DNA from 3 places in the Castellaniella sp. WN genome. Region 3 is predicted to be linked to each of the others. Evidence: predicted binding sites of a transcription regulator. Region 3 holds the regulator's gene; each other region holds the start of a gene.

Region 1 (9,358 bases), 1.1 Mb from region 3:
CCTGCTGCGAGAACGGACTGGGCACGGTCAAGAGCACCCTGGCCGGCATGATGGCTGCGGAGCTGGCGACCGATACGGACAGTGAGTCCTTGCGGCAATTCCAGCGGCAACCGCCGCCGCCCCGCCTGCCGCCGCAGCCAATCGCCTGGCTGGGCATCAATGCCGTCATCCGATGGCACCAGTTGCGTGCCGGCCGGGAGGGCTGACCTCCCGCCGACGCAAGCACCCGGGCCGGTCTGCGGCCCGGACACCGAAGTACACCACTACATCAGGAGACACCACATGAAACTGTTCAACAAACTGCTCTGCGCCGCCGTCATGACCGGCGCCATGGCTTCTTCCGCCTATGCCGCCAAAGGCACCATCACCATGGGCAGCATGTCCTGGGAAGACCTGACCCCCATCACCTACGTCACAAAAAACATCCTGGAAAAGGCCGGCTACGAAGTCAAGGTGACCGAATTCTCCGAAATCGGCATCGCCTACGCCGCGCTGGTCAAAGGCGACGTGCAGTTCATGGCCTCGCAGATCGACTACGCCGCCCAGGACTACTGGAACCGCAACAAGAACCGGCTGGAAAAGCTGTCCCCCGTGTCCTACGGCCTGTACCAGGCGGTCGCTGTGCCCAAATACGTGACGATCGATTCCATGGAGCAGCTCAACGAGAACGCCGACAAGTTCGGCGGCAAGATCGTCGGCATCGAGCCCGGCTCCGGACTGATGCGCGACGCCGCCTCGGCCGTCAAAGCCTACGACCTGAAGCTCAAGCTGATCGACGGCAGCACGGCCGGCATGACCGCCGCCTTGAAGTCCGCCGTGGACCGCAAGGAATGGATCGCCGTGACGTTGTGGGAACCGACCTGGATGATGGTCAAGTACGACATGAAGTTCCTGAAGGACCCCAAGAACGTCTTCCCCGGCCCCCAGGCCTACTACTGGATCGGCAAGAAGGGCTACGCTGAAGCCAACCCCGAAGTGCGCGAAATACTGGCGGGCATCTACCTGCCCCTGAGCGCCATCGGCGACATCAACGTCGGCATGAACGACGGCCAGACGGTGCAGCAAGCCAGCGACGCCTGGATCGCCAAGAACGCAGACCTCGTCAAGCGCTGGGAAAACATCAAGAAGTATTGATCGCCCCCGGACTCCGGCATCGCCCCGCAAAGCCGGAGTCCGGTCAAGAAAAGAGAAACCACTTGTGCACACGCTGCGCAACCGGAGGAGCTCCGCATGACCACAAGCACCATCCAGTCCGAAGAAATCCTGGTCGACTGCCAGCAGATCTGGAAAATATTCGGCGAACAGGCGCCCGCGGCGATGCAAGCCATCACCACCCAGGGTTTGTCCAAACGCGACGTCCTGCAAAAATTCGGCTGCACGGTCGGCGTGTCGGGCGTGAGCCTGCAAGTCAGGCGCGGCGAGATTTTCTGCATCATGGGCCTGTCCGGCAGCGGGAAATCGACCCTGATCCGCCTGCTGAACCGGCTCATCAGCCCCACCCAGGGCCGGGTCCTGGTCAAAGGCAAAGATCTGGCCACACTGGACGCCGCCGGATTGCGCGACATGCGCGCGCACCACATCGGCATGGTGTTTCAGAGCGTCGCTCTGCTGCCCCAGCGCACCGTGCTGGAAAACACCGCTTTCGGTCTGGAAGTCCAGGGCGTCCCCAAGGAAAAGCGCAACAAGACAGCGGCGGAAGCCCTGGAAAAAGTCGGCCTGTCCGACTGGCAAAACCACTATCCCGACGAACTGTCCGGCGGCATGCAGCAGCGCGTCGGACTGGCGCGCGCCATCGCCTCCGATCCCGAGATCATCCTGATGGACGAGCCGTTCAGCGCGCTCGACCCCTTGATCCGGCGGCAGTTGCAGGATGAATTCCGCACGCTGACCAAGCAGTTGGGCAAATCAGCCGCCTTCATCACGCACGACCTGGAAGAAGCCATCCGCATCGGCGACCGCATCGCCATCATGAAGGACGGCGTCATCATCCAGACGGGGACCGCCGAGGAAATCGTCCGCAATCCCGCCGACGACTACGTGGCGGAATTCGTGGCTGGCATCTCGCGGCTGCATCTCGTCAAAGCCCGCTCCATCATGCGCCCGGTCGCCGAATTCCGCGCCTCGCATCCGGACGTCTCCGTCGGGGCCCTGCCGAGCGCCACATCCGAAACCGACATCGCCGAGCTGATCACGCTGTCCACCCGCAAGGACCTGGACGCAGTGGCCATCATGGACGACAGCGGCCCGATCGGCATCGTCTCGCCCCGCGATCTGCTCAACGGCATCCAGGGCAACGAACAGCCCGCCGCGCGCTGAGTCCTCCCAAGGAACGTATCTCATGAACGATACCGGTCTGATCTCTGCGTTCGACGCATGGATGGAGGACGCGCTGGCCCGCCTGACGGACAACTCCAGCCAGGTCTTCACCGCCATTCAAAACGGTCTGGAGGGCTTCAACGACGCCATTCTGTGGGTCTTGAACCTGGCGCCGTTCTACATCGTAGCGATGGTGGTCGGCCTGCTGGGCTGGCGGCTCGTCGGCCGGCGCTTCGGGGTCATGTCCGCAGCCGCCCTGGTGGTCTGCCAGATGATGAATCTATGGCCCGAAACCACCGCCACGCTGGCGCTGGTCATCGCCGCCACCTTGCTGGCGCTGCTGCTGGCGATCCCGGCGGGCATCCTGAGCGGCTATGTCCGCGGGATGAGCCACGTTGCCGAACCCCTGCTGGACCTGCTGCAGACCCTGCCCCCGTACATCTACCTGCTGCCCGGGATCGCGCTGCTGGGCTACGGCCCGGCGACCGCGCTGGTCGCCACCCTGATCGTGGCGTTTCCCCCGGCCTTCCGCCTGGCGGCGCTCGGCATGCGGATGGCACCCGTCGAATATCTCGAACTGGGCATGGCCACCGGCATGACGCGCTGGCAGATGTTCACCAAGATCCGGCTGCCGTTCGCCCTGCCCAGCATCATGGCCGGCATCAACCAGAGCCTGATGATAGCCTTCGGCATGGTCGTCATCGCCGGCATCGTCGGCTCCGGCGGCCTGGGCCAGACCATCTACGACGCGATCCGCAAGCTCGACATCGCCAAGTCCATCGACGCGGCGCTGGCCATCGTCATCCTGACCATGATCCTGGACCGGCTCAGCCAGAGCGCCGGCCCCTCCAGCCCCAAAAAAGGGAGAAAAGCATGAGCTCGATCCTGCCGACCTTCTCACCCGGCGCCTGGCTGACCCCGGCGGTGGATTGGCTGAACGTCCATTGGCATCCCCTGTTCGCCTTCATCAGCGATGTCATCCAGTTCGTGCTGAACGGCCTGACCGCGCTCCTGATGGTTCTGCCGCCGTGGGCGCTGATCCTCGTCAGCACCGCGCTCGTCCTGCGGCTGCTGGGCCTGCGCCCCGCCGTCATCACGGCCCTGACTCAGGGGTTCTGCTGGGGCGTGGGCCTGTGGCCCGAAGCCATCCAGACGATCACCCTCGTCACGGTGGCCGTGGTCCTGTCCGTGTCCATCGCCTTTCCGCTGGGTGTGCTGGCGGCTCGCCGCCCAGCTCTGGAAGCCATTCTGCGTCCCCTCCTGGACATCATGCAGACCGTGCCGCCCTGGGTGTATCTGATCCCGGCCGTGATCCTGTTCAGCCTCGGCAGCGTCCCAGCCATCATCGCCACCATCGTCTACGGCATCCCGCCGATGCTGCGCCTGACCACCCTGGCCTTCAAGCAGATCCCGAACGACCTGCTGGAACTGGGCCAGGCGCTGGGCGCGCCGCCACGCACCATCCTGCTCAAGATCGAAATCCCGGCCGCCATGCCCACGCTGCTGGTCGGCCTGAACCAATGCATCCTGCTGTCGCTGGCGATGGTGGTCCTGGCCGGCCTGGTCGGATCGGGTGGCCTGGGCGCGGAAGTCACCCGCGGCCTGACGCGCATGGAAATGGGCCTGGGGCTGCGCGCCGGCCTGGCCATCGTCGCGGTGGCGCTGCTGATGGACCGGCTGTCCAAGGCGGCGCTGGGCGGCAAGGAAAAGGCCCGGGCATGACGCCTCTCGAGCCCGCCGAGGCCATCCCCCGTGCTCCATCGTTCATCAACCACGAGAGTTCCCATGTCCAATTTCCTCACCACGGCTGAATATCACCAAATCGCAGCGGGGCTGACGCTACCGCGACACGCTTTCATCGATGGCGTGTTCCGCCCGGCGCTCTCGGGCCGGACCTTCGCCACGACCAATCCCGCCACCGGCGAAGCGTTGACGGACATCGCCGCCTGCGGCGCCGAAGACGTGGACCTGGCCGTCACCGCCGCGCGCGCCGCGTTCGAGGACGGCCGCTGGTCGCGCATCCACCCGCGCGAGCGCAAGGAAACCCTGCTGCGCCTGGCGCGCCTGATGGAAACGCACGCCCGCGAACTGGCCGTGCTGGAAAGCATCGACAGCGGCAAGACCATCTTCGACTGTGAGACCGTGGACGTGCCGGAAACCATTCACGTGCTCAAATGGCACGCCGAATTGATCGACAAGATCTACGACCAGGTCGCCCCCGCCTCGGACAGCCATATCGCCATGGTGGTGCGCGAGCCCGTCGGCGTCGTCGGCCTGGTGCTGCCCTGGAACTTTCCCCTGCTGATGCTGGCCTGGAAAATCGGCCCCGCCCTGGCCTCCGGCTGCTCGGTCGTCATGAAGCCCGCGGGCGAGACGACCCTGACGGCGCTGCGCGTGGCCGAACTGGCGGTCGAAGCCGGACTGCCCGCCGGGGTGCTGAACATCGTGACGGGCTCCGGCGCCGAAGTGGGTGAGCCGCTGGGCAAACATCCCGACGTGGACATGGTCAGCTTCACCGGCTCGACGGCGACCGGGCGGCGCTTCCTGAATTATTCCTCCGCCAGCAATCTCAAAGAAGTCGTGCTGGAACTGGGCGGCAAGAATCCCTGCGTCGTCCTGGACGACGCCGAAGACCTGGACGCCGTGGCGGCGCACGTCGTCAACGGTGCTTTCTGGAACATGGGGGAAAACTGCTCGGCCGCTTCCCGGTTGATCGTGCAGCGCGGCATCAAGGACCGCCTGCTCGAGCGGGTCAAGGCCGAGGCCGCGAACTGGCTCGTGGGCGATCCGCTGGATCCCGCCGTGCGCGTGGGCGCCCTGGTGTCGAAGGCGCACTTCCAGAAAGTCGGTTCCTACCTGGAAGCGACCCGGACGGAAAAGGTTCTGATGGGCGGCAGGATCGTATCCGAAGGCTTCGTCGAACCCACCATCGTCGAAACCCGGCGCGATTCCAGGCTGGCCGTCGAAGAAATCTTCGGCCCCATCCTGAGCGTGATCCCGGTCGACAGCTTCGAGGAGGCGATCGCGGTCGCCAATGACACCGATTATGGTCTGGCCGCCTCGATTTTCTCGGCCAACGGCAAGCGGGCGATCCGGGGCGCGCGGATGCTGCGCGCGGGCACCGTCACCGTCAACAGCTTCGGTGAAGGCGACATCTCCACGCCCTTCGGTGGCTACAAGCAGTCGGGCTTCGGCGGACGCGACAACTCCATCCACGCGCACGACCAATACACCCAGCTCAAGACGATCTGGATCGACCTGTCGTAACGCCACGCTCAGCGCCTGTTCTTGACCCTCATCAAGGCTATCGAAAAAAGTCTCCGGATTGCTTGATACCACCATATATTGTGTTTACGATTCACATACACACAATATGTAGAGGCATTCCGGATGACTTTCACCCAGCCCCAGAGCCCGGCCGACCGTCCCGTCCCCAATGTGGACGTGATCCGCTCCATCGACGAATACCTGCGCCAGCAGGACTGGCGCGTCAACGCCAACGCCAACCAGGGCTATTCTCTGGGCGGCCTGATCCTGAACACCTCGGGCAAGATGATCGCCAACTACTGGCTCAGCCACGTCTACCCCGAGTCCATCGGCCAGGCCCATCGACAGGCCGACCTGCACATCCACGATCTGGACATGCTGTCGGGCTACTGCGCCGGCTGGTCGCTGCGCACGCTGCTCAACGAGGGCCTCAACGGCGTTCCCGGCAAGGTCGAGGCCGTCGCGCCGCGCCACATGTCCAGCGCGGTCGGCCAGATCGTCAACTTCCTCGGCACGCTGCAGAACGAATGGGCCGGCGCCCAGGCCTTCAGTTCCTTCGACACCTACATGGCCCCCTTCATCCGCAAGGACGCCATGCCCTACGCCGAAGTGCGGCAATGCATCCAGGAACTGATCTACAACCTGAACGTGCCCTCGCGTTGGGGCACGCAGACGCCCTTCACCAACCTGACCTTCGACTGGGTCTGCCCGGAGGACCTGCGCGACCAGGTACCGCTGATCGGCGGCGAGGAAATGCCCTTCACCTACGGCGAGCTGCAGGCCGAGATGGACATGATCAACCGCGCCTACATCGAGGTCATGATGGCCGGCGACGCGCGCGGCCGCGCCTTCACCTTTCCCATCCCCACCTACAACATCACGCCCGACTTCGACTGGCACAGCCCCAACGCCGAACGGCTGTTCGAGATGACCGCCAAGTACGGCCTGCCCTACTTCCAGAACTTCATCAATTCGGAACTCAAGCCGAACATGATCCGGTCCATGTGCTGCCGCCTGCAGCTGGACCTGCGCGAACTGCTCAAGCGCGGCAACGGCCTGTTCGGCTCAGCCGAACAGACGGGATCGCTGGGCGTGGTGACGATCAACTGCGGGCGCCTGGGCTATCTGCACGCCGGCGACGAGGCCGGCCTGATGGCCCGCCTGGACGAACTGCTGGAACTGGGCCGCGACAGCCTGGAAATCAAGCGTCGCGTGATCCAGGAACACATGGACAACGGCCTGTTCCCGTACACGCGCCGCTACCTGGGCACCCTGCGCAACCACTTCTCCACGCTGGGCGTCAACGGCATCAACGAGATGATCCGCAACTTCACGGCCGACGAGCACGACCTGACCAGCCCCTGGGGCCATGCCTTCGCGGTGCGCCTGCTGGATCACGTGCGCGCCCGCATGGTCGAATTCCAGGAAGCCACCGGCCACATGTACAACCTGGAAGCCACCCCAGCCGAAGGCACGACCTACCGCTTCGCCAAGGAAGACCGCGCCCGCTGGCCCGACATCCTGCAGGCCGGCACGCCGGACATGCCCTACTACACCAACTCGTCCCAGTTGCCGGTCGGCTTCACCGACGATCCCTTCGAAGCGCTGGAGCGCCAGGACGAACTGCAGCGCAAATACACCGGCGGCACCGTGCTGCACCTGTACATGACCGAACCGCTGTCCTCGGCCGACGCCTGCCGCGAACTGGTGCGCCGCACGCTCGGCCGCTTCTCGCTGCCCTACATCACGGTCACGCCGACCTTTTCCATCTGCCCCAGGCACGGCTACCTGCCGGGCAAGCACGAATTCTGCCCGCACTGCGACGACGAACTCATCGCCCGCAAACAGCGGACGGCGCTCCATGCCGATATGGTCCCGCACGAAGCGGCGGCCTGATCCGCCCTCCTTTTTCCCCCTCAACTCGAACAGGAGCATCACCATGAACCAAATCCCCCTCACCCTGAACGACGCCGAACGCCAGCCCTGCGAAATCTGGACCCGCGTCATGGGCTACCACCGTCCCATGTCGTCCTTCAACATCGGCAAGAAAGGCGAATTCCACGAACGCCGCTTCTTCGTCGAACGCCATACCGGCCAGGCGCCCGCCCGCCAGGCCGCCTGACGCGATCATGCGGCGCCCCCCAGGGGCGCCTCCCTCGACATGCAAACAACGCTGCTCCCGCCGGACCGCATCCGCGCCCGACGATCCCCCATCCCCCGCCTGAAGATCGGCGGACTGGTGCCCTTCACCGCCACGGACTACCCCGGGCTGCTGGCGGCCGTCCTCTTCGTGCAGGGCTGCCCCTGGCGCTGCGGCTATTGCCACAATCCGCACCTGCAGCCGCGCACAGCCGACAGCCCGCTGGACTGGAACGAGGTCATGGCCTTCCTGCGCCGCCGCGTCGGACTGATCGACGGCGTGGTCTTCAGCGGCGGAGAACCCACCATGGACCCTGGCCTGGGCATCGCGATCCGCGAGGCCCGCGCCCTGGGCTACCGCATCGGCCTGCACACCGGCGGCACCCACCCGCGCCGCCTGGCCCAGGTGCTGCAGGACGTCGACTGGGTCGGACTCGACATCAAGGCCGGTTTCCAGGACTACGCCCGCGTCACGCAAGTGGCCGGCAGCGGCGAACCCGCCCGCGCCAGCCTGCGGGCCGTGCTGGACAGCGGCGTCGATTTCGAATGCCGCACCACCGCCCACCCCGACCTGATCGACGCGGACGGCCTGGTGGCGCTGGGCCGCACGCTGGCGAGCCAGGGCGTGCGGCGCTACGCGGTCCAGGTGTTCCGTCCGCAGGGCTGCGCCGACGAGGCCCTGAATGCACGCGGCCAGTCCTTGCGGGACTGGCCGGGCGCGGCCGCGCGGGATGCGTTGGCTGCGTTATTCGAACGCTTTGAATTGCGGCGCGGCTGAGAGGCCGCAGGCGGCTCGGATTCGCCAGGCATCGGGGGCGTGCGCAGGGGCTCGCCGATGCCTGGGCTCAAGACTGCATCGCGTCCAGCAGCATGCGCACGGCGTAGTCCGCGAAACTGCGCCGCACGATCAGTTCCCAGCCATCCCCTTGCTCGTCCAGAGGACGCAGCAGCACGCTCGTCTTGAAGAAATGGGACTGGGCGCACTGGCCGAGCGTCAGAGCCCGCGGATGCAGGTCCAGCGGGCAGCCCGCATTCAACACGTCGCGCGTCCCCGGCCCGTGCAGCTGCACCACCGAATAGCCGCTGGTCTGGTCCGTGACGGCGAACTCATGCCCCGCCAGCGTCTGTTCCACACGCGCGGGCAGGTCGGCCGGACCGTCGGATGACGCCCGCAGCAGCCATTCGTCAGGCCCCAGCCACAGCGCCATCATGTCCCGGCCCCGCGCCACGGTATTGGGCGCGACCGGCAGTTCCAGCCCCAGGCCGGCGCGCAGAGCATCCAGGATCGCCCCGGAGCCCGGATCGACGCGCAGATTCGCCAGACCGACCAGGGGCAGTTCGTTCAGGAGGACGCGCCCTTCGGCGCGATGCCGCAGCGGCTGGCCGAAGTCGGCCCACAAGCCCGCCAGCGGGGTCTGCTGTTTGATTTCACTCGACATTCTGACGGGCTCCTTCGGGATCATAGAACACGGGACTGCAGACGCGCGCCGGCATGAACCGGCCGTCGGCCGTGGCGACGGTGACGGTCTGTCCGATCCGCTCCTGGCCGTCCTTCAGCAGGGCCAGGGCGATCGAGCGGCCCAGGATCGGGCTCATGTAGCTGGAGGTCACGTGGCCGAACATGGGCGCGACGGCG
Region 2 (9,358 bases), 370 kb from region 3:
TAGGATCGATCGCCGAGATAGACGCCCTCCGGGTCCGGATCGGGCAGGCCCGAGCAGACCTGGTAGCCGCGGGCGTCGATCACGCCCAGGTTCAGATAGCGCGGCAGGCGCGCCAGCAGGGATGCCAGATACCCGCGGCATTCGCCCCATCGCCCATAGCGCAGGACGGGAGAATTCGCCAGGACGTGGAGCACGTCGCTGGCGTCGTTGATCAGTGCCCGGTCGTAGGCCGCCGTCACGCTGACAAGGCTCTCGGCCGAGCGTTCGCTGTTGGTCATCAAGCTCCGGTACTGATGCCAGACGTAGTAGCCCAGGCCGCAGAAGATCGGCACGATGACCGCCAGCACCGCCAGGAACAGGCGCGCCCGAAGGCTGTCGAGCAATCCTGCGCGCGGACCCGTGCCGCGAGAATCGGACAATCCGTGCCTCCCCTGCGTGTCATGTCCGGCGCCGGGAATGACGCCGCCAGAAGAAAATATACACGGAACCGGCGGGAATCAATCCACCGAAAATCAGCCGGCTCAGCCGGCCACGCCGACGATGACGCTGGAGGCCTTGAAAATCGCCCGCACCTGGCTGCCCACGGTCAGACCCAGCCCGCGCGCGCTTTCGTTGGTGATGATCGCGGCCAGGGCCAGGCCGTCGGAATCGAGCACGACCTCGGTGTTGACCGCCCCGGTTTCCAGACGCGTGATTCTGCCCTGCAGACAATTGCGCGCCGAAAAGCGGGCCGCGCCTTCTTCGACGACCAGGATGACCGACGAAGATTTCACCAGCGCGAAAACCTCGCAGCCGACCCGCAGGTCCAGCGCCTTCGCGCTGCCGGAGGTGATGATGGCATGGATCGAGCGCCCGCCCGCGAGGGCGATGCCGATCTCGTCGTTGACGGCGCCTGGCCGGATGTTCGAGACCGTGCCGGTGAAAGTATTGCGCGCGCTCGTTTTCATATCGCTTTCTCCCAATGAATGAAGGCCCACCGCATCGGCGCGCCGCCCAGGGCCGCGCGCCCCGGATCAGCATCATACCAAGCGCGCAGGCGGGCCAGTTCCCGGTTCCCGAGATCCGGATAGGTCCAGGATACCCGCACGGCGAATGCCTCGAACGAGGCCGTCCCCGCCAGGCGGCTGGGAACCTCGATATAGTCCACGCGGGGGTGGATCCCCTTGCGGTGCAGCAGATTGACGACGTAAATATAGTCAGGAAACCCCTGGTGTCGGCGCCCCAGGATGTCGGCAATGGCGGGATCCATGAAATGGCCGCCCACCAGGTGCGTCATGTAGACGCGCAGCCGGGCATGGGCCGACAGCTTGTCCAGCGCGGCATCCAGGTCGGCCACATTGGACGCCCGCGAGGCCACGGCGATGTCGCAGACCGGCACGTCGGACCAGTCGTCCTCCCAGGCGCGATGGATCGCCACGGCATTTCCGACGCCCAGCCGCGCCGCCTCCCCGCGCAGGGAATCCAGCATGGCTACGCTGTAATCCAGACCGTAGACGCGCTCCAGGCGTCCGGCCAGGGGCAGACAGATGGTGCCGGGGCCGCAACCCACGTCCAGCAGCGTGCGCGCGCCGCGCAGGTCCATGCGCGAGAGGAAGTCGCCGGCATAGCCGCTGGCGCCCACCCGGGACATGCCGCCCGCCCGCACCCGGGCATCCCACTCGCCCGCCTGTTTCGGCGGGCGGCCGCTGCGGGCCATGTGGTTGCGATACAGCCGGGCAAAATCCAGGTCTTCGATCGTGGGGGCTCCGTCTTTCATGCCGCCCTCACCGACCGGACGCCGGAGCCGCGCACACCCGCGCGCTCCATGCGTGCAGCAGACCCGCGTCCACGGGCAGCTCGACGCCCAGGCCACCGGTGAAGCGCCGCCAGTCTTCCAGGAATTCGCCGGCAACGATGGTCAGCACCGGAATGCCCTCGGTCATCAAGGCGAGGAATTCCGCGGCGAAACCGCCGCCGCCCGCTTCCTGGCGGCCATAGCGGCTGATCACCACGAGGTCCGGGCGGGCGTCCCCGGCCACGCGCAGCGCCGCACTGGCAGCCGCCAGCCGGAAGACGTCCAGGCAACAGGCCTGAGATCCCACGCCCAAGTCCTGGAAAATCTCGAAGGACTCGCCGGTCCGGATGTCCCGCAGGCGCCGCCGCGACCGGTTCCGGCCTTCGACGCCCGGCTCCATCACGAGGCCGCGCACGTCCAGCCCCGCACGGGACTGACGCTCGACGAAGGCCCGCACCAAGGCGTCGGCCCCATCCTCATGATCGTGCACGATGGCGGCGATCGGCAGCGCGTCGGTATTCATGGGCTGATCTCCTGGCGTCGGGCCGGACGGGGACATGGGCCAAGCCATGCCCCGCCATTGTCATGCGAGGTCGCCGGCCCGGCCTTGACGCCACGCAAACGCCTCCGGATACAGGATAAGCCAGACGTGCACACATACGCTATATATTAATGGCTATAACGATCATCACGCGATCCCGGACTGGCGGACAGCCCGCCCTACAATGAAGTTTCCTCCTTTCATCCTCCTGGAATCCAGATGTTCACATTCGCCCCCCGGACCTACGCCAGCAAGGCGGAACACTACGCCGACCTGGCCGCCCAGGCGCGCGGCCTGATCGCGGGGGAACCCGACCTCATCGCCAACGCGGCCAACTTCAGCGCCCTGGTGTTCGACGGCTTGCCGCAACTGAACTGGGCGGGCTTCTACCTGTACGACGGCACGGAACTGGTGGTCGGTCCCTTCCAGGGCAAGCCGGCCTGCATCCGCATCGCCCTCGGCGCGGGCGTCTGCGGCACGGCCGCGCAAACCCGCCGGACCCAGGTCGTCCGCGACGTCGACGCGTTCGCGGGGCATATTCCCTGCGATTCCGCCTCGCAATCGGAAATCGTCGTGCCGCTGGTGCGCGCGGACGGATCGCTGCTGGGCGTCTGGGACGTCGACAGTCCCGTCACGGACCGCTTCGACGAGGACGACCGGCGCGGAATGGAGGCCCTGTGCCGGGTCTTCATGGACCGCTTGCGCTAGCCCAAACGCTCCGCAATCGCGCGGCCCATCCCGGTCGTGTCCGCCGAACCGCCCAGGTCGCGGGTGCGCGGCCCCTGCTCCAGCGTCCGTTCGATGGCCGCCATCAGCTCGCCGGCGGCGGCCCGGCAGCCGGCGTCCCGCTCGCCGAGGAATTCCAGCATCATCTGGGCCGACCAGATCATGCCCACCGGATTGGCGATGTTCCGCCCATAGATGTCGGGCGCCGACCCGTGCACCGGCTCGAACAGCGAAGGATAGCGGCGCTCGGGATTGAGATTGGCGGACGGGGCGATGCCGATCGTGCCGGTGCAGGCCGGCCCCAGGTCGGACAGGATGTCGCCGAACAGGTTCGAGGCCACCACCACGTCGAAACGCTGCGGCTGCAGCACGAACCGCGCGCACAGGATGTCGATGTGGTGCTTGTCCCAGGCCACGTCCGGATAACGCGCCGCCATCTCCTGGAGCCGCTCGTCCCAGTACGGCATGCTGATCGCCACCCCGTTGGACTTCGTCGCTGAAGTCAGCGTGCGCCGGGGCCGCTGCCGCGCGAGTTCGAAGGCGTATTTCAGGACACGGTCGATCCCGTGGCGGGAAAAGACCGACTCCTGGATCACGATCTCGCGCTCGGTGCCCGCGTACATCCGGCCGCCCAGGTCGGTGTATTCGCCCTCGGTGTTCTCGCGCACCACCAGGAAATCGATCTCGCCCGGCCGGCGGCCCGCCAGGGGCGCCGGCACGCCGGGCATCTGCCGCACGGGCCGCAGGTTGATGTACTGGTCGAACTCTCGCCGGAACTTCAACAGCGAACCCCACAGGGACACGTGATCGGGCACCACGTCGGGCCAGCCCACCGCCCCGAACAGGATCGCGTCGAACCCCTTCAGGCGGTCGAACCAGTCGGCGGGCAGCATGTCGCCGTGCCGCTGCCAATATTCGGCGCAGGCCCAGTCCAGGTGCTCGAAACGCAGGTCCAGGCCGTGCCGGCGCCGCAAGACGTCCAGCGCGCGCAGCGCTTCGGGCATGACTTCCTTGCCGATCCCGTCCCCGGGAATCACGGCGATGTTGAATGTGTGCATGATGTCGTGTGAGTCAAAGGTCATCGGAAGGCGGCGGATGCCGCGCCGTTTTGGCTTCCGGGAGGACTATATAAAGAAGCTTTCCAGCCTACAATTCCCATACTGTCAAAACAGTTTTTACGGATCATGAAAGAAACCCTGACCATCGACGCCCTGCGGGTGTTCTGCGAGGCGGCCCGGTACCAGAGCTTTTCCCAGGCGGCGCGAATGATCGGCAGTTCGCCCGCCTACGTCACGAAACACATCAAACTGCTGGAATCCGAACTGGACACGCTCCTGTTCCACCGCACCACCCGCCAGGTGACGCTCACCGAACAGGGCGAACAGGCCCACGCCATGGCCTTGCGGATCCTGCAAGACGTGGAACAGCTGCATGACCGGATCGCCCGGTTCAAGAGCGAGCCCCGGGGCACGCTGCGGATCTCGACCAGCATGGGATTCGGCCGCCAGGTGGTGGCGCCCGCCCTGGCCGGCTTTTCCCTGCGCTATCCCGCCATCCAGATCAAGCTGGACATCCTCGACCAGCTGGTCAACATGACCAAGGAGCAATACGACCTGGACATCCGCATCGGGGACATGATCGATCCGAACTACATCGCGCGCCACTTGGCGGACAACCACCGCATCCTGTGCGCGGCGCCGTCCTACCTGGAACGGCACGGCCGGCCCCGCAGGCTGCAGGACCTCCCCCGCCACAACTGCCTGATCGTGCGCGAGCGCGACCATCCGGTGGGCATCTGGGCCCTGTCGCACAAGGATGCCATCACCAACGTCAAGGTCGGCGGCTCCCTGGTCACCAACAACGGCGAGATCGCCCTGGCCTGGGCCCTGGCGGGCCACGGCATCGTCCTGCGTTCGCTCTGGGACACCCGCGGGCACCTGGAAACGGGCGCGCTCGTCCACCTCCTGCCGAACTACCGGCAGAACGCCGGCATCTGGGCGGTCTATCCGCAGCGGCTGGACAACTCCGCCAAGGTCAAGGCCTGCATCGAGCACCTGCAGGCATATTTCTCGCCCCGGATGGAGACCTCCTGAAACCGGCGACCCGCCCTACCAGTCCAGCGGCAGCGAGAGCCGCGCGCCCAGGCCGTAGTCCCCGGACGTCAGGTTGCGGTTCGTCTCCAGGCGCACCCTCAGGTGCGGGCCGTAACGGAAGCCGTGAACCAGGCCGACCCGTTCGTCCCGGCCGCCCGCCGCGTCCACCCGCCGTTCGAACGAACCGCTGAACGAACCCCAACGGCCCGCCGCCAGGTCCAGCTGCCACTGGTTGCTGACGCAATCGCAGCCGGCGTCGCCGCCGACCGTGGCCAGGTCGGCATAGCCGGGCCCCTGCCGCGCATTCACCCAGGACAGGTCCCAGCCCGGCACCAGGCCCAGGGTATAGCCCAGCTGGCGGCGCCAGCCCTCGGCCAGCGGCTGGCGCGACCCGGACACCCCGAACCGCCAGGCGCCCGCGTCGCCCATGGCGTAGTCGCCGCCCAGCCCCAGCGCCGTCAGGCCCCGGGTGCCCTGCAATCGCGAGGCCAGGACCAGGTCGCGGTCCAGTGCATAGCGCGTGGTCGCGTCGACCGCGACCGGTCCATACGCCAGGTCGCCCTCGGCGGCCACGCGGCCGGCCGCACCGTCCAGGGCGCCGGCCGCCACGGCGTAGTCCCACGAGCCGGCGCGCAGGCGTCCCGAAGGGAGGGATCGGGACAGGCCCACCCCCGCCAGGCGCACGGATCGCCCCCAGGCAGACCCGCCCGTCGACGTGTTGCCCAGGGTCACGCCATACCCGGCGGAACTGCGGTAGCGCCAATTCCGCGCACCCAGCGACCAGGCATCCAGGCCTCCGGACGTCACCGGACCGAGCCGATCCGGCGGCGCCGCCGGATCGGCGGCCGTGCCAAACCAGCGCAGGCCGGCCCCTCCCGGCCGGTATCCGTAGCCATCCACGGATCCGTCCAGGAAGAGCAGGTCATAGCGGATCCCCGGGCCGGTGTCCGATGCCGATTCCGATGCCGTATCGGACGCGTCCGCGTCCGGCGCCACGTCGGACGGGACATCGCGGGGCACGTCGGGAACGGCGTAACGCTGGGGAGCCAGTTCGATGAGCGCCGGATCCGGGTCGGCCGCCTGCCAGGCCCGGGCCGGCGCGAGGCCGGTGCCGCACAGCAGGACCGACGCGGCCAGCAGCCGGACGATTCCATTCATGGGACGAAGCGCAAAACCCCCGAAGCAGACCAGGGTACCACGATGCCCGGGGCCGCCGAAACCCCGAAAATGTTTCAGAGGAAGAAATTGAAACCGCACTTGCTCATACCATATATTGTGTTTATTATTTCCAGCCGCACTACATGTAGAATATAAAGCACTACCACCAAGGACTGTCGGCCGTGATCAAGAACATCGTCAAGCGTGATGGACGCATCGAACCCTATATCCCCAGCAAGCTCAACGGCTGGGGCCGATGGGCCGCCGCCAACCTGGGCCAGAAAGTCGACTGGAGCAGCATCGTACTGCAAGCCGTCAGCACCATGCCCGAAACGGTCTCCACCGCCGACCTGCAGGAAAAGCTGATCCAGAACTGCCTGGACAAGGGCACCTGGTCCTACTACCTGATGGCGGGCCGGCTCTATGCGTCCCACCTGCACAAGATCATCCACGGCCCCTCCATCCCCAGCGTCAAGGCACTGCACGACCGGATGGTGGCCGACGGGGTGATGGTGCGCATGAACTACACCGACGCCGAATACGCCGAGATCGAGTCCTTCATCGATCATGAACAGGACTACGACACGCCGCACTTCTCGCTGCACTACATCCGCAAGAAGTACAGCCTGCAGAACCGCGTCACCCGGCAGGAATACGAGACCCAGCAGTTCGTCTACATGCGCATGGCCATGGCCCTGTCGGAAAACGAGCCCGCCGAGCGCCGGATCGACCTGGTGCGGCGCTTCTACACCGAATTCTCCGCCAAGCGGATCTCGGCGCCCACGCCCAACTACGTGAACCTGGGCACAAAGCTGCGCGGCTTCGCCTCGTGCTGCCTGTACGTGGTGGACGACAACGAATCGTCCCTGGCCATCGGCGACCACATCGCCTACCGCATGACGGCGGCCTCGGCCGGGATCGGCAGCCACCTGATCACCCGCAGCAAGGGCGACCCGGTGCGCGGCGGCCTGATCCAGCACCAGGGCAAGCTGCCCTACCTGGCGTCCCTGGGCAAGGCCGTCCACGCCAACATGCAGGCCGGACGCGGCGGCGCCTGCACCACCTACTATTCCGGCTTCGATCCCGAGGCCGAGGTCATCGCCTACCTGCGCAACCCGCGCAGCACCGAGGACCGCAAGAACCGCGACCTGCACTACGCGCTGGTCACCAACAAGCTCTTCGCCGAAAAGGCCGCCCGCAACGAGGAAGCCTTCTCGTTCAACGTGCGCACCGCCCCCGAGCTCACCCGGCTGTTCTTCGGCCCCGACTCGGCCGCCTTCAAGCGCGAATACGAGCGCCTGGAACGCGACCCGGCCTTCAAGAAGGAAACCTTCAAGCCGCGCGACCTGATCCTGACCTCGCTGAACGAAGCGCTGGAGACCGGCGTGGCCTACCTGGCCAACATCGACGAGATGAACCGCCACACGCCCTTCAAGGAACCCATCCACTCCAGCAATCTGTGCCTGGAGATCAGCGAGCCCAACCGTCCCTACCAGGAAATGCAGGACCTGTATTCCGACCGGGAAGTGGGTTTCGTCACGGTCGAGCTGGCCGACGGGACGATGCGGACCTTCAATTTCAACGCCGCGCTGACCGTCGCGGTCGCCGACTCCACCCTGCCGCGCGTCATCTTCGCCGGCGAGCTGAAGGCGGGCGACGACATCCTGTCCGACGAAACGGGCAAGGGCGGCCGGGTCGCCCGCGTGGCCGAGATCCATGAAGAACCCGAGATCGCCCTGTGCTCGCTGGGGGCCATCGCCTACGACGCCATCGGCGAGGACGACGACGAGACCTACCAGGAAGCGATGTACCTGACGTTGAAGATGATCGATTACTGCATCCTCAACTCCCACTACGTGCTGCCCCACGTGGCCGTGACCGCCAAGGCCCGCATGAACGCCGGCGTGGGCCTGATGGGGGTGGCCACCCACATGGCCCGCAAAGGCCTGCGCTACGATACCGACGAGGGCCGCGAAGAACTGCACCGCATCGCCGAGCGCCACATGTACCATGCCATCCGGGCTTCGCTGCGCATCAGCAAGGAGCGCGGCGTCGCGCCCTGGATGCACAAGACCCGCTGGCCCGACGGCTGGCTGCCGATCGACACCTACAACCGCAACGTCGACGAACTGGGCGACTTCCGCAACCGCTACGACTGGGAAGCCCTGCGCGCCGAAATCATGCAGAACGGCGGCATCGCCCATTCCTGCCTGGTGGCGTACATGCCGGGCGAATCGTCCTCCAAGGCGCTGGGCAAGCCCAATTCGCTCTATCCCGTGCGCGACGTCACGCTGAACAAGACCGACGGCTCGGTCACGATCCGCTGGGCCGCGCCCGACAGCGACAACCCGGCCTATTTCTACCAGTCGGCCTGGGACATCTCCGAAGTCGACATGATCAAGGCCTACGCGGTGTTCCAGAAATTCACCGATCAGGGGATTTCCGCCGACCTGTGGCGCCGGATCAAGGACGACGACAAGGTCTCCAGCCGGGAACTGCTCACCCACTACTTCACCATGGTGAAGTACGGCATGAAAACCCGTTATTACTACAACTCGAACGTGGCCTCGGACAAGACGCTGGACAACGCCGGCAGCATCCACGACGGCGTGGAAGAAAAAATCGTCTGCGAAAGCTGCACGATGTAAGGCTTGTCCGCGCCGCAAGGCCCGCTCGCACGCTCCCGGCCCCGGACGACCGTTCCGGGATCCCGACCGCCCTCATCCCTGGCACGACCCGAAAATGACCCAAAAAGCCCTGCCCACCAAGATCTTCAACACCGAAAAGTCCGACTACGCCTTCCCGGAAATCATCCTGGGCCAGGACCTGGGCCTGTTCGACACGATCAACAAGTTCTATCCCGAGATCTGGAAGCTCTACAAGACGCTGAAGAACCAGGATTGGGACGAGAACGAGTTCGACTATTCCACCTGCAACGTGCAGTTCAAGACCTGCGACCGCCATACCTACGACATGATGGTCAAGACCCTGGCGTGGCAATGGGAGGCCGACAGCGTCGCCTCGCGCTCCATCGCCGCCGTGCTGGCCCCGGTCTGCACCAGCAGC
Region 3 (9,358 bases):
GATCGCGGACGACGGCCGCGTAGCAGTCCGCCAGCGCGTTGGCCGCCCGGGCCGCCCGGGCGAGCTCGTCGGGGCCGGGGGCGTTCAGGGCCAATAATTCATGACGCAGTTCGTCCGGCAGGGCCAGGCCGGCGCTGGCCAGCATCCGGATCGAGCCGCCGCCCAGGTCCGCCAGCACGCCGTCCACGCCGTCCGTGCTGGTGCCCGACATCAGGCCGATGTACGGTTCGGTCGCCCGATCGGGGGCCATGCGGCGGTTTCCCGGGCCTGTTCGCGGCGGGCCGCCCTATTGCTGGGCGACCTGGATGCGGCTGTCCTGCAGTCGCGCCATCAGTTCGATCTGAGGCTGGTAGCGGGCCACCACGGCCTGGAAAGCCTTGCGATCGGCCGTTTCCAGGGTGCGCGCCACCGGCAGGTCCACGGACAGCGGATCGACCGGCCGCTTGTCGATGCGGAATTCATAGTGCAGGTGCGGGCCGGTCGCCCAGCCGGTCGATCCCACATAGCCGATCAGCTGGCCCTGCTGGACGCGATCGCCCTTCTTCAGGCCCTTGGCGAATCGGCTCTGGTGAGCGTACAGCGTGGAATACTTGCCGAAGTTCTTCAGGATGATGACGTTGCCATAGCCGTTCTGCCGGCCGATGAATTCCACCGTGCCATCGGCCGTGGCGTGGATCGGCGTTCCCGAGGGCGCCGCGTAGTCCACGCCCTTGTGACCGGTCCATTGCTTGTGGATCGGATGCATGCGCATGCCGAAGCCCGAACTGATGCGGGTGAACTTGATCGCGGTGCGCAGGAAGGCGCCCTTCAGGCTGGCGCCGGAGAAATCATAATAGCCGCCCGGCGCCTGGCCATTCTGGAACCAGACGGCGCTGTAGGTCTTGCCCCGGTTGATGAATTCCAGGGCGCGGATGTGACCGGTGCCGACTTCTTCGCCGTCGTGCATGTAGGCGTCGTAGACGATCCGGAAGCGGTCGCCCTTGCGCAGATCTTTCAGGAAGTCGATGCGGCTGCCCAGGATGTCCACCATTTCCATGGTGATCGCATCCGGGACCTGGGCCTGGTCGGCGGCGCCGAACAGGGAAGTGGCGATCTCGCCTTCGGCGATGCGGGTCTCGCGGGCGGCGGCGATGGTGCGTTCCTGGGCGGAGAAGCCTCCGTCGGCGGCGGGCCGGACTTCCAGCCAGGAAGAGTCGAGGCCCGCTTTGCTGGTGGCGCCCGGCGTGTGGGTGTAGCGCAGCCACACCATCCGGCCCTGGTCGTCCAGGGCGGCCTGCACGGTACGGCCCGGGTAGAGCTTGTAGATGGAGCGCGCGCGGGCGTCGTGCGTCAGAAAGGCCAGCAGGCCGTCCTCGTTCACTCCCAGGCGGTTCAGCAGATCGGCCACCGTATCGCCGCGGCGGATGCGGGTCGAGGCGATATAGGGCGCGGCGTCGTGGCCGGCCCGGGCATCCAGGGGCGGCAGGTCGAGCGTCTGGCGGGCCTGGAAGATGGGTTCCGGAGGAGCGGAGGGCTGGACGACGGCCAGCGCGGCCGCGGTCAGGAACAGGCCTCCGGCGGCGAACAACAAACTGCGGGTAACGTGGCGGTGGCGTTGCGGCGGGGTGGCCTCAGGCATCATGGGCGGAATCGGTGCGGTGGATTCGGGCTGCGCGCATCCTGGGTGAAAAGGGGGGTTCTGCTAACATGAGATCCCCGCCGCCCGGACTGGCGTCGAATGTGTTGTACAGAAGCTGCGATGGCACGTTATGCTAGCGCATACCTGCTGTTTTTTCGAGCGGTTTTTCATTTTTTTCTGGTAAAAGCGTATATCATGTCGTCCCCCTCCGACCCTGCCGACCCCCGGATCGCCGAAGATCTGCGCGTGGCCCAGCGGGGTTGCGACGAATTGCTCGTCGTTTCCGAATTCGCCGCCAAACTGGCGCGCAGCCGCGCCACCGGCACGCCCTTGCGCATCAAGCTCGGCCTGGACCCCACCGCACCCGACATCCACCTGGGCCATACAGTGGTGCTCAACAAGATGCGCCAGCTGCAGGATCTCGGCCATACAGTCATCTTCCTGATCGGCGACTTCACCGCCCAGATCGGCGATCCCAGTGGCCGCAACGCCACCCGCCCGCCGCTCACGCCGGAACAGATCCGTGAAAACGCCAAGACCTATTACGCCCAGGCCAGTCTGGTGCTGGACCCCGACCGCACGGAAATCCGCTACAACTCCGAATGGTGCGATCCGCTGGGCACGCGCGGCTTGATCCAGCTGGCATCGCGCTACACCGTCGCCCGCATGATGGAGCGCGATGATTTCACCCGCCGCTTCAAGGGCGGCGTGCCGATCTCCGTGCACGAATTCCTGTACCCGCTGCTGCAGGGTTACGATTCCGTGGCCCTGAAGGCAGACCTCGAACTCGGCGGCACCGACCAGAAGTTCAATTTGCTGGTGGGCCGGGAACTGCAGAAGGAATACGGCCAGGAGCCCCAGTGCGTCCTGACGATGCCGCTTCTGGAAGGCACCGACGGGGTCGAAAAGATGTCCAAGTCCAAGGGCAACTATATCGGCATCACCGAGGCGCCGGATTCCATGTTCGGCAAGCTGATGTCGATCTCCGATACCCTGATGTGGCGCTATTTCGATCTGCTGTCCTTCCGCTCCCTGGAGGATATCGGCGTCCTGCAGGCGGAAATCGTCGCCGGCCGCAATCCGCGCGACGCCAAGGTCCTGCTGGCCAGCGAGATCGTCGACCGGTTCCATGGCGCCGGAGCGGGCGCGCGCGCGCTGGAGCAATTCAACGCCCGGTTCCGCGATGGCGTGATTCCCGACGACATGCCCGAAGTCACCGCCGGGGTCGCGCCCATGGGCATCCTCAAGGTGCTGCGCGAATCGGGGCTGGCGGCCTCGGCGTCCGAGGCCCAGCGCAATATCGAGCAGGGCGGCGTGCGCATCGACGGCGACCGCGTCGAGGACAAGTCACTGCTGCTGCCGGCGGGCACCTACGTCATGCAGGTCGGCAAGCGCAAGTTCGCCCGGGTCACCCTGACCTGAGCCCGCAGCACCCACGGAGGCCCCCATGAAACTGCACAGCGAATCCTTCCCCGACCAGGGGGTCATTCCCGAACGCAACGCCTTTGCGCGGATCGATTCGCAGGCCCACGTCACCCTGGCCGGCAACCGCAATCCGCACCTGGCCTGGGCGGACGTGCCCGAGGGCACGCGATCCTTCGCGATCCTGTGCGTCGATCCTGACGTGCCGACGCGGCCCGACGATGTCAACCAGGAGGGTCGCGAGGTCCCGGCCGATCTGCCGCGCACCGATTTCTTCCACTGGGTCCTGGTGGACGTGTCGCCCGACACGCGCGCCGTCGCCGAAGGCGACTACTCCAACGGCATCACGCCGCGCGGCAAGGCCGGCCCCCTGGCCCTGGACGGCACGCGCCAGGGTCTGAACGACTACACCGGCTGGTTTGCCGCCGACCGCGATATGAATGGCGACTACTTCGGCTATGACGGTCCCTGCCCGCCCTGGAACGACGCGCGGGTCCATCGCTACGTCTTCACGGTCTATGCGCTGGACGTGGCCGAGTTGGGTGTATCCGGCCGCTTCACGGGCGCGCAGGCCCTGGAGGCCATGCGGGGGCATGTCCTTGCGCAGGCATCCCTGACCGGAACCTATACCCTGAACCCTCGCCTGCACGCCCTGTAGGGGTGTGGAGGGTTCGCGCTAGAATGACCTGACTTCCCTGATTTTTCTGACCTTTCTGCATCCAGGACCACTACCTCATATGTTTGACCGTTCCCGCACCCTCGATCAGGCCGACCCGGACATCTGGGCCGCCATCCAGCAGGAAAACACCCGCCAGGAACAGCACATCGAGCTGATCGCCTCGGAAAACTACGCCAGCCCGGCCGTCATGCAGGCCCAGGGTACGCAACTGACCAACAAGTACGCCGAAGGCTATCCCGGCAAGCGCTACTACGGCGGCTGCGAATACGTGGACGTGGTGGAACAGCTGGCCATCGACCGCCTGAAGGCGATCTTCGGCGCGGAAGCGGCCAACGTGCAGCCGAACTCCGGCTCCCAGGCCAACCAGGGCGTGTACATGGCGGTCCTGAAACCGGGCGACACCGTGCTGGGCATGAGCCTGGCCGAAGGCGGCCACCTGACGCACGGCTCGCCGGTGAACGCCTCCGGCAAGCTGTACAACTTCCATTCCTACGGCCTGGACGCCAACGAGGTCCTGGACTACGACAAACTGGAAGAACTCGCCCGCACCCACAAGCCCAAGCTGATCGTCGGCGGAGCCTCGGCCTATTCGCTGCACATCGACTTCGAGCGCATGGCGCGCATCGCCCACGACAACGGCGCCCTGTTCATGGTGGACATCGCCCACTACGCGGGCCTGGTGGCCGGCGGCGTCTACCCAAATCCGGTGCCGCATGCGGACTTCGTCACCTCGACCACGCACAAGTCCCTGCGCGGCCCGCGCGGCGGCGTGATCATGATGAAGGCCGAATTCGAAAAGGCCGTCAATTCCTCGATCTTCCCCGGCATCCAGGGCGGCCCGCTGATGCACGTCATCGCCGCCAAGGCCGTGGCCTTCGGCGAAGCCCTGCAACCCGAATTCAAGGCCTATGCCGCCCAGGTGGCCGCCAATGCTCGCGTGCTGGCCGACACCCTGGTCAAGCGCGGCCTGCGCATCGTGTCCGGCCGCACCGAAAGTCACGTGATGCTGGTGGACCTGCGCGCCAAGGGCATCACCGGCAAGGCCGCCGAGGCCGTCCTGGGCCAGGCGCACATCACGGTGAACAAGAACGCCATCCCGAACGACCCGGAAAAGCCCTTCGTCACCAGCGGCATCCGTCTGGGCACGCCGGCCATGACCACGCGCGGCTTCAAGGAGGCCGAGGCCGAACTCACCGGCAACCTGATCGCCGACGTGCTCGACAATCCGAATGATGCCGACAACGTCGCCCGGGTGCGCGCGCGGGTCAACGAGTTGACCGCGCGCCTGCCGGTCTATCGCTAAACCAACCGGAACGGGCGCCCATGGGCGCCCGTAGCGCAGATGAAGTGTCCGTTCTGCAGTTGTGCCGATACGCAGGTCGTGGATTCCCGGGTTTCCGAGGAAGGCGACACGATCCGCCGCCGCCGCCGCTGTACGGCTTGCGACCGGCGTTTCACCACCTACGAGCGGGTCGATCTGATGATGCCCGCCATCGTCAAGCGCAACGGCACGCGGGTCGATTTCGATCCGTCCAAGCTGCGCGGCAGCATGGCCCTGGCGCTGCGCAAGCGCCCGGTCAGCGCCTCGGCGGTGGACGCCGCCGCGGCGCGTATCCAGGAACGCCTCCTGACCAGCGGTCGGCGCGAGGTTCCTTCGGACTACATCGGCGAACTGGTCATGTCGGAATTGCGCCAGCTCGACCCGGTGGCCTACGTGCGTTTCGCCTCGGTTTATCGCAGTTTCGAGGACATCCGCGAATTCGTCCAGGCCATCGACGAATTTCGCCGTGCGGACGATGCCGATGACACGGCCTGAATCCACCTTCTCCACCGAGGACCACCGTTGGATGCGGCGCGCCCTGAGGGTGGCCGAGCAGGCCCTGTTCGTCAGCAGCCCGAATCCGCGCGTCGGCTGCGTGCTGGTGCGCGACGGCCGCTGGCTGGCCGAGGGCAGCACCCAGCGGGCGGGCGGGCGCCACGCCGAGGCCCAGGCTCTGCACGAGGCCGCCCTTCAGGGCGTGGACGTGCGCGGCGCCACGGCCTATGTCACGCTGGAACCCTGCAGTCACACGGGCCGCACTCCGCCGTGCGCCGATGCGCTGGTCGCGGCCGGCGTCGCGAGGGTCGTGATCGGGCTTCGGGACCCCAACCCCAAGGTGGCCGGCGGCGGGATCGAACGGCTGCGCGCAGCCGGCATCCAGGTAGACGTCGGCCTGTTCGCCGAGGACGCTCTGGCGCAGAATCCCGGCTTCTGCGCCAGGATGACGCGCGGCACGCCCTGGCTATGGCTGAAGTCCGCCTCGTCCTTCGATGGGCACATGGCCTTGCCCGATGGGCGCTCGCAGTGGATCACGGGGGACGCCGCCCGCGACGACGGCCACCGCTGGCGGGCCCGGGCTTGCATGGTGCTGACCGGTATCGGCACGGTCCTGGCCGATGATCCCATGCTCGATGTGCGCGCGGTCGAGACACCGCGCCAGCCGGTCCGCGCCGTGCTGGACACGCAATTCGTACTGGGCGAACAGGCCCGCATCATCAACGGCGATCCGGTCTGGATCTTCACCACGCGGCCCGATGCCGGCAAGGCCGCCCGCCTGGCGGCGCGCAACGTGCGCGTCATCGTGCTGCCCGCGGACGACCGCGGCGGCCTGTCCCTGGAGGCACTGACGGGCTGGCTGGGTGACCATGAGATCAACGAGGTCCATGTCGAGGCCGGTGCGCGGCTGCAGGGCGCATTGGTCCAGGCCGGGCTCGTCGACGAATGGGTGGCCTATCTGGCGCCCAGTGTCCTGGGCGACGGCCAGGGTCTGGCGGCGCTGCCCGACCCTGTCGCGGGCCTGGACCGGGCCTATCGGTACGAGTTCCTGGATGTCCTGCAACTGGACCGGGACATGCGGCTGCGCCTGCGCGATCCGGCCCGCTGGAGGACGCTGGTCGAAGCCTGCGGTTTGAAAATAGGATAGTCCCATGTTCACTGGAATCGTCGCGGCCGTGGGCCGCATCACCGAGGTCCACCCCCTGGGGGGTGGCGAGGATGCGGGCGTGCGCCTGTCCATTCAGGCCGGCGGCCTGCCGCTGGCGGCGGCCCGGCTGGGCGATTCGATCGCCATCCAGGGAGCCTGCATGACGGTCGTCGCCTTGCATGGGGACGCATTCGAGGTCGATGTCTCGCGCGAGAGCCTGGACCGCACCTGCGGCCTGGACCGCCCCGGCGAGGTCAACCTGGAACATGCCCTGCGGCTGGGCGACAGCCTGGACGGGCACCTGGTGTCCGGCCATGTCGACGGCGTGGGTCGCGTGACCTGCTTCGATGCCGTGGGGGAATCGACGGAACTGCGCATCATCGTCCCGGCCCACCTGTCGAAGTACCTGGCCTACAAGGGTTCGGTCACGGTCAATGGCGTCAGCCTGACGGTCAATCGCGTGGACGACCAGGAGGAGGGCACGGAAATTTCCATCAACCTGATCCCCCACACGGTTCAGGTCACGACCTTGCGCAACCTGGAGGTCGGCTCCCCGGTCAACCTGGAGATCGATCTGATCGCCCGCTACGTCGAGCGCATGGTGGGCGGCATGGGGATGGCCACGCCCGCGGGCCGTGGTGTCGCTTGATCGCACTGGCCGCGGCCCGGTTCCGGGTCCTGGTTCCGTGCTCAGACAGATCGGGCGTTCTTCTGTTAGAATAGCGGACTTCGTCTGCCGCCATGTCGTGCGGACGTGCAGGACAGGTGGCCGAGTGGTTGAAGGCGCACGCCTGGAAAGCGTGTATACGTGAATAGCGTATCGGGGGTTCGAATCCCCCCTTGTCCGCCAGGATCCATCGAGCCCCTGGTTCCATATCTGCTGGAACCAGGGGCTTTTTCATTGGTACTGTCGCGATGATCACGTTCCAGCAAGCGCCGGTGCCGGCGCTGCGTCCCTTCATCGATCGCCTGTGGGGCTGGGAAGCGGCTCCGGGTGAGTCCATCGCGCTGCCGGTCCTGCTGCCGGGCACCGGCGCCGAACTGTATTTCCACTACGGCGTCCCCTTCCGCCCGCGCGTGCCGGGCGCTCGGGCGGCGCCCCTGGCGTCGGGCCACCTGCTCTGCCTGCGTCGCGCCGTCCTGGATCTGGCGCCTCAGTCCGGAGTCGGGTTCGTCGCGGTCCGCTTCAGGGCCGGCGCAGTGGGCCGGTTCATGCCGACGGCGGAGTCCGTGCTCCGGGACGAGGCGCCTTCATTCTCCCGGATCTGGGGGCCCGAGGGTCGGCTCTTGCGGGATCGTCTGTCGGATGCGGCGGACCGGGTCGAGCGTGCCGGGCTGCTCCAGCGTTTCCTGCTGGCCCGCTTGCGTCCCGATGCCCCCGACCCGTGGGTCGAGGCGGGCATGGCTCTGTCGTACCGGAAAGGCGGGCGGTTGCGGATCGGCGATCTGGCTGCCGAACTGGGCCTGGGGCGCAGGCAGATGGAACGGCGCTGGCGGGCGCTGACGGGCCAGTCGCCGGCGGAGTTCGCCCGCCTGGCGAGATTCCAGCGCACGGTGCGCCGCTTGATGCTGGACCCGCGGGCGCGCGTCGTCGACGCGGCGCTGGAGGGCGGGTACTGGGATCAGGCGCATTTCGTCCGGGATTTCGGGTGCCGGGTAGGCATCACGCCGGGCGCCTACCTGGCATCGGCGCGGGCCAGGACGCATTTCTACAATACTCGCCTGGAGGCGGCTGGCATGCTGTGTGCTCCATCCCGTTCAGATGAAGGAAACATGCCATGCATATTTTGATGGTGGAATTACGCGGCCGCCCGGAGCGGCTGGACGAACTGGAGTCGGTGCTGCGCTCGCTGGTTACGGTGGCGGAGACCGAGTCCGGGGTCGCCTGTTATGCCGTGCAGCGCCGCGAGGACCGGCCCGACGTGTTTCTGCTGTGCGAATGGTATCGGGACGAGGCCGCCTGGGAGACGCACATGGCGTTGGCTCCGGTGCGCGAGGCGCTGGAGCGCTTCGATGCGCTGCTGGCTGCGCCGCCTGGGATCACGCGCTGCGACCCGGTTGCGTTGGCGTGCCGACCGGCCTGACTGGTCGCGTACCTTGGCGGACAGCGTGCCCGGCGGCTTCGCCGCCGGGCCTCAATCCATGCCCGGCACAGTGTTTGAGAAACCGCAGTCCACGTGCAGGATTTCGCCGGTGATGCCGCTGGCCAGGTCCGACAGCAGGAAGGCGGCGGCATTGCCGACGTCCTCGATGGTGACGTTGCGGCCCAGGGGAGACTGGGATTCCACGTATTTCAGCATGTTGGAGAAGTCGCGGATGCCGCTGGCCGCCAGGGTCTTGATCGGGCCGGCGGAGATGCCGTTGGCGCGCAGGCTCTTCTTGCCCATGGATTTGGCCAGGTAGCGCACGCTGGCTTCCAGGGACGCCTTGGCCAGGCCCATCATGTTGTAGTTGGGGATGGCCTTTTCCGCTCCCAGGTAGGTCAGGGTCAGGACCGAACCGTTGCGGCCTTCCAGCATGGGCAGCGCGGCCTTGGCCAGGGCGGGGAAGCTGTAGGCGGAAATGTCGTGGGCGATGCGGAAGTTCTCGCGCGTCATGCCGTCCAGGAAATCGCCTTCCAGGGCGTCGCGCGGAGCGAAGCCGATGGAATGCACCAGGCCATCCAGGCCGTCCCAG

Evidence for each region. Region 3 encodes NrdR, which represses ribonucleotide reductase genes. Its sites were predicted from a motif close to CACNANATNTNGTG; they were not measured.
Region 1: ACTPOE_RS05375 (ribonucleoside triphosphate reductase) is a predicted target of NrdR. The motif match lies at 5,653-5,666, and genes of this name have one in related genera.
Region 2: ACTPOE_RS08860 (ribonucleoside-diphosphate reductase subunit alpha) is a predicted target of NrdR. The motif match lies at 6,399-6,412, and genes of this name have one in related genera.

The regions. Positions count from the first base shown of each region.
Region 1 covers NZ_JBTKZC010000001.1:1,170,503-1,179,860, forward strand. Annotated here, with positions in the region: gene ACTPOE_RS05345 (NAD(P)/FAD-dependent oxidoreductase) at 1-206, shown strand, start outside; gene ACTPOE_RS05350 (glycine betaine ABC transporter substrate-binding protein) at 283-1,134, shown strand; gene ACTPOE_RS05355 (quaternary amine ABC transporter ATP-binding protein) at 1,231-2,316, shown strand; gene ACTPOE_RS05360 (ABC transporter permease) at 2,339-3,193, shown strand; gene ACTPOE_RS05365 (ABC transporter permease) at 3,190-4,038, shown strand; gene ACTPOE_RS05370 (aldehyde dehydrogenase) at 4,102-5,583, shown strand; gene ACTPOE_RS05375 (ribonucleoside triphosphate reductase) at 5,707-7,479, shown strand; gene nrdD (anaerobic ribonucleoside-triphosphate reductase) at 7,523-7,705, shown strand; gene ACTPOE_RS05385 (anaerobic ribonucleoside-triphosphate reductase activating protein) at 7,745-8,500, shown strand; gene ACTPOE_RS05390 (sarcosine oxidase subunit gamma) at 8,568-9,161, opposite strand; gene ACTPOE_RS05395 (sarcosine oxidase subunit alpha family protein) at 9,151-9,358, opposite strand, start outside.
Region 2 covers NZ_JBTKZC010000001.1:1,901,401-1,910,758, forward strand. Annotated here, with positions in the region: gene ACTPOE_RS08820 (bifunctional diguanylate cyclase/phosphodiesterase) at 1-419, opposite strand, end outside; gene ACTPOE_RS08825 (TOBE domain-containing protein) at 522-947, opposite strand; gene ACTPOE_RS08830 (class I SAM-dependent methyltransferase) at 944-1,756, opposite strand; gene ACTPOE_RS08835 (DUF2478 domain-containing protein) at 1,764-2,297, opposite strand; gene ACTPOE_RS08840 (GAF domain-containing protein) at 2,535-3,023, shown strand; gene ACTPOE_RS08845 (tartrate dehydrogenase) at 3,020-4,099, opposite strand; gene ACTPOE_RS08850 (LysR substrate-binding domain-containing protein) at 4,226-5,134, shown strand; gene ACTPOE_RS08855 (hypothetical protein) at 5,150-6,292, opposite strand; gene ACTPOE_RS08860 (ribonucleoside-diphosphate reductase subunit alpha) at 6,475-8,940, shown strand; gene ACTPOE_RS08865 (ribonucleotide-diphosphate reductase subunit beta) at 9,035-9,358, shown strand, end outside.
Region 3 covers NZ_JBTKZC010000001.1:2,275,434-2,284,791, reverse strand. Annotated here, with positions in the region: gene ACTPOE_RS10725 (anhydro-N-acetylmuramic acid kinase) at 1-250, opposite strand, end outside; gene ACTPOE_RS10720 (peptidoglycan DD-metalloendopeptidase family protein) at 287-1,621, opposite strand; gene tyrS (tyrosine--tRNA ligase) at 1,814-3,040, shown strand; gene ACTPOE_RS10710 (YbhB/YbcL family Raf kinase inhibitor-like protein) at 3,066-3,698, shown strand; gene glyA (serine hydroxymethyltransferase) at 3,778-5,022, shown strand; gene nrdR (transcriptional regulator NrdR) at 5,062-5,535, shown strand; gene ribD (bifunctional diaminohydroxyphosphoribosylaminopyrimidine deaminase/5-amino-6-(5-phosphoribosylamino)uracil reductase RibD) at 5,522-6,682, shown strand; gene ACTPOE_RS10690 (riboflavin synthase) at 6,687-7,331, shown strand; tRNA gene ACTPOE_RS10685 (tRNA-Ser) at 7,442-7,532, shown strand; gene ACTPOE_RS10680 (helix-turn-helix domain-containing protein) at 7,598-8,473, shown strand; gene ACTPOE_RS10675 (putative quinol monooxygenase) at 8,461-8,766, shown strand; gene fabI (enoyl-ACP reductase FabI) at 8,818-9,358, opposite strand, start outside.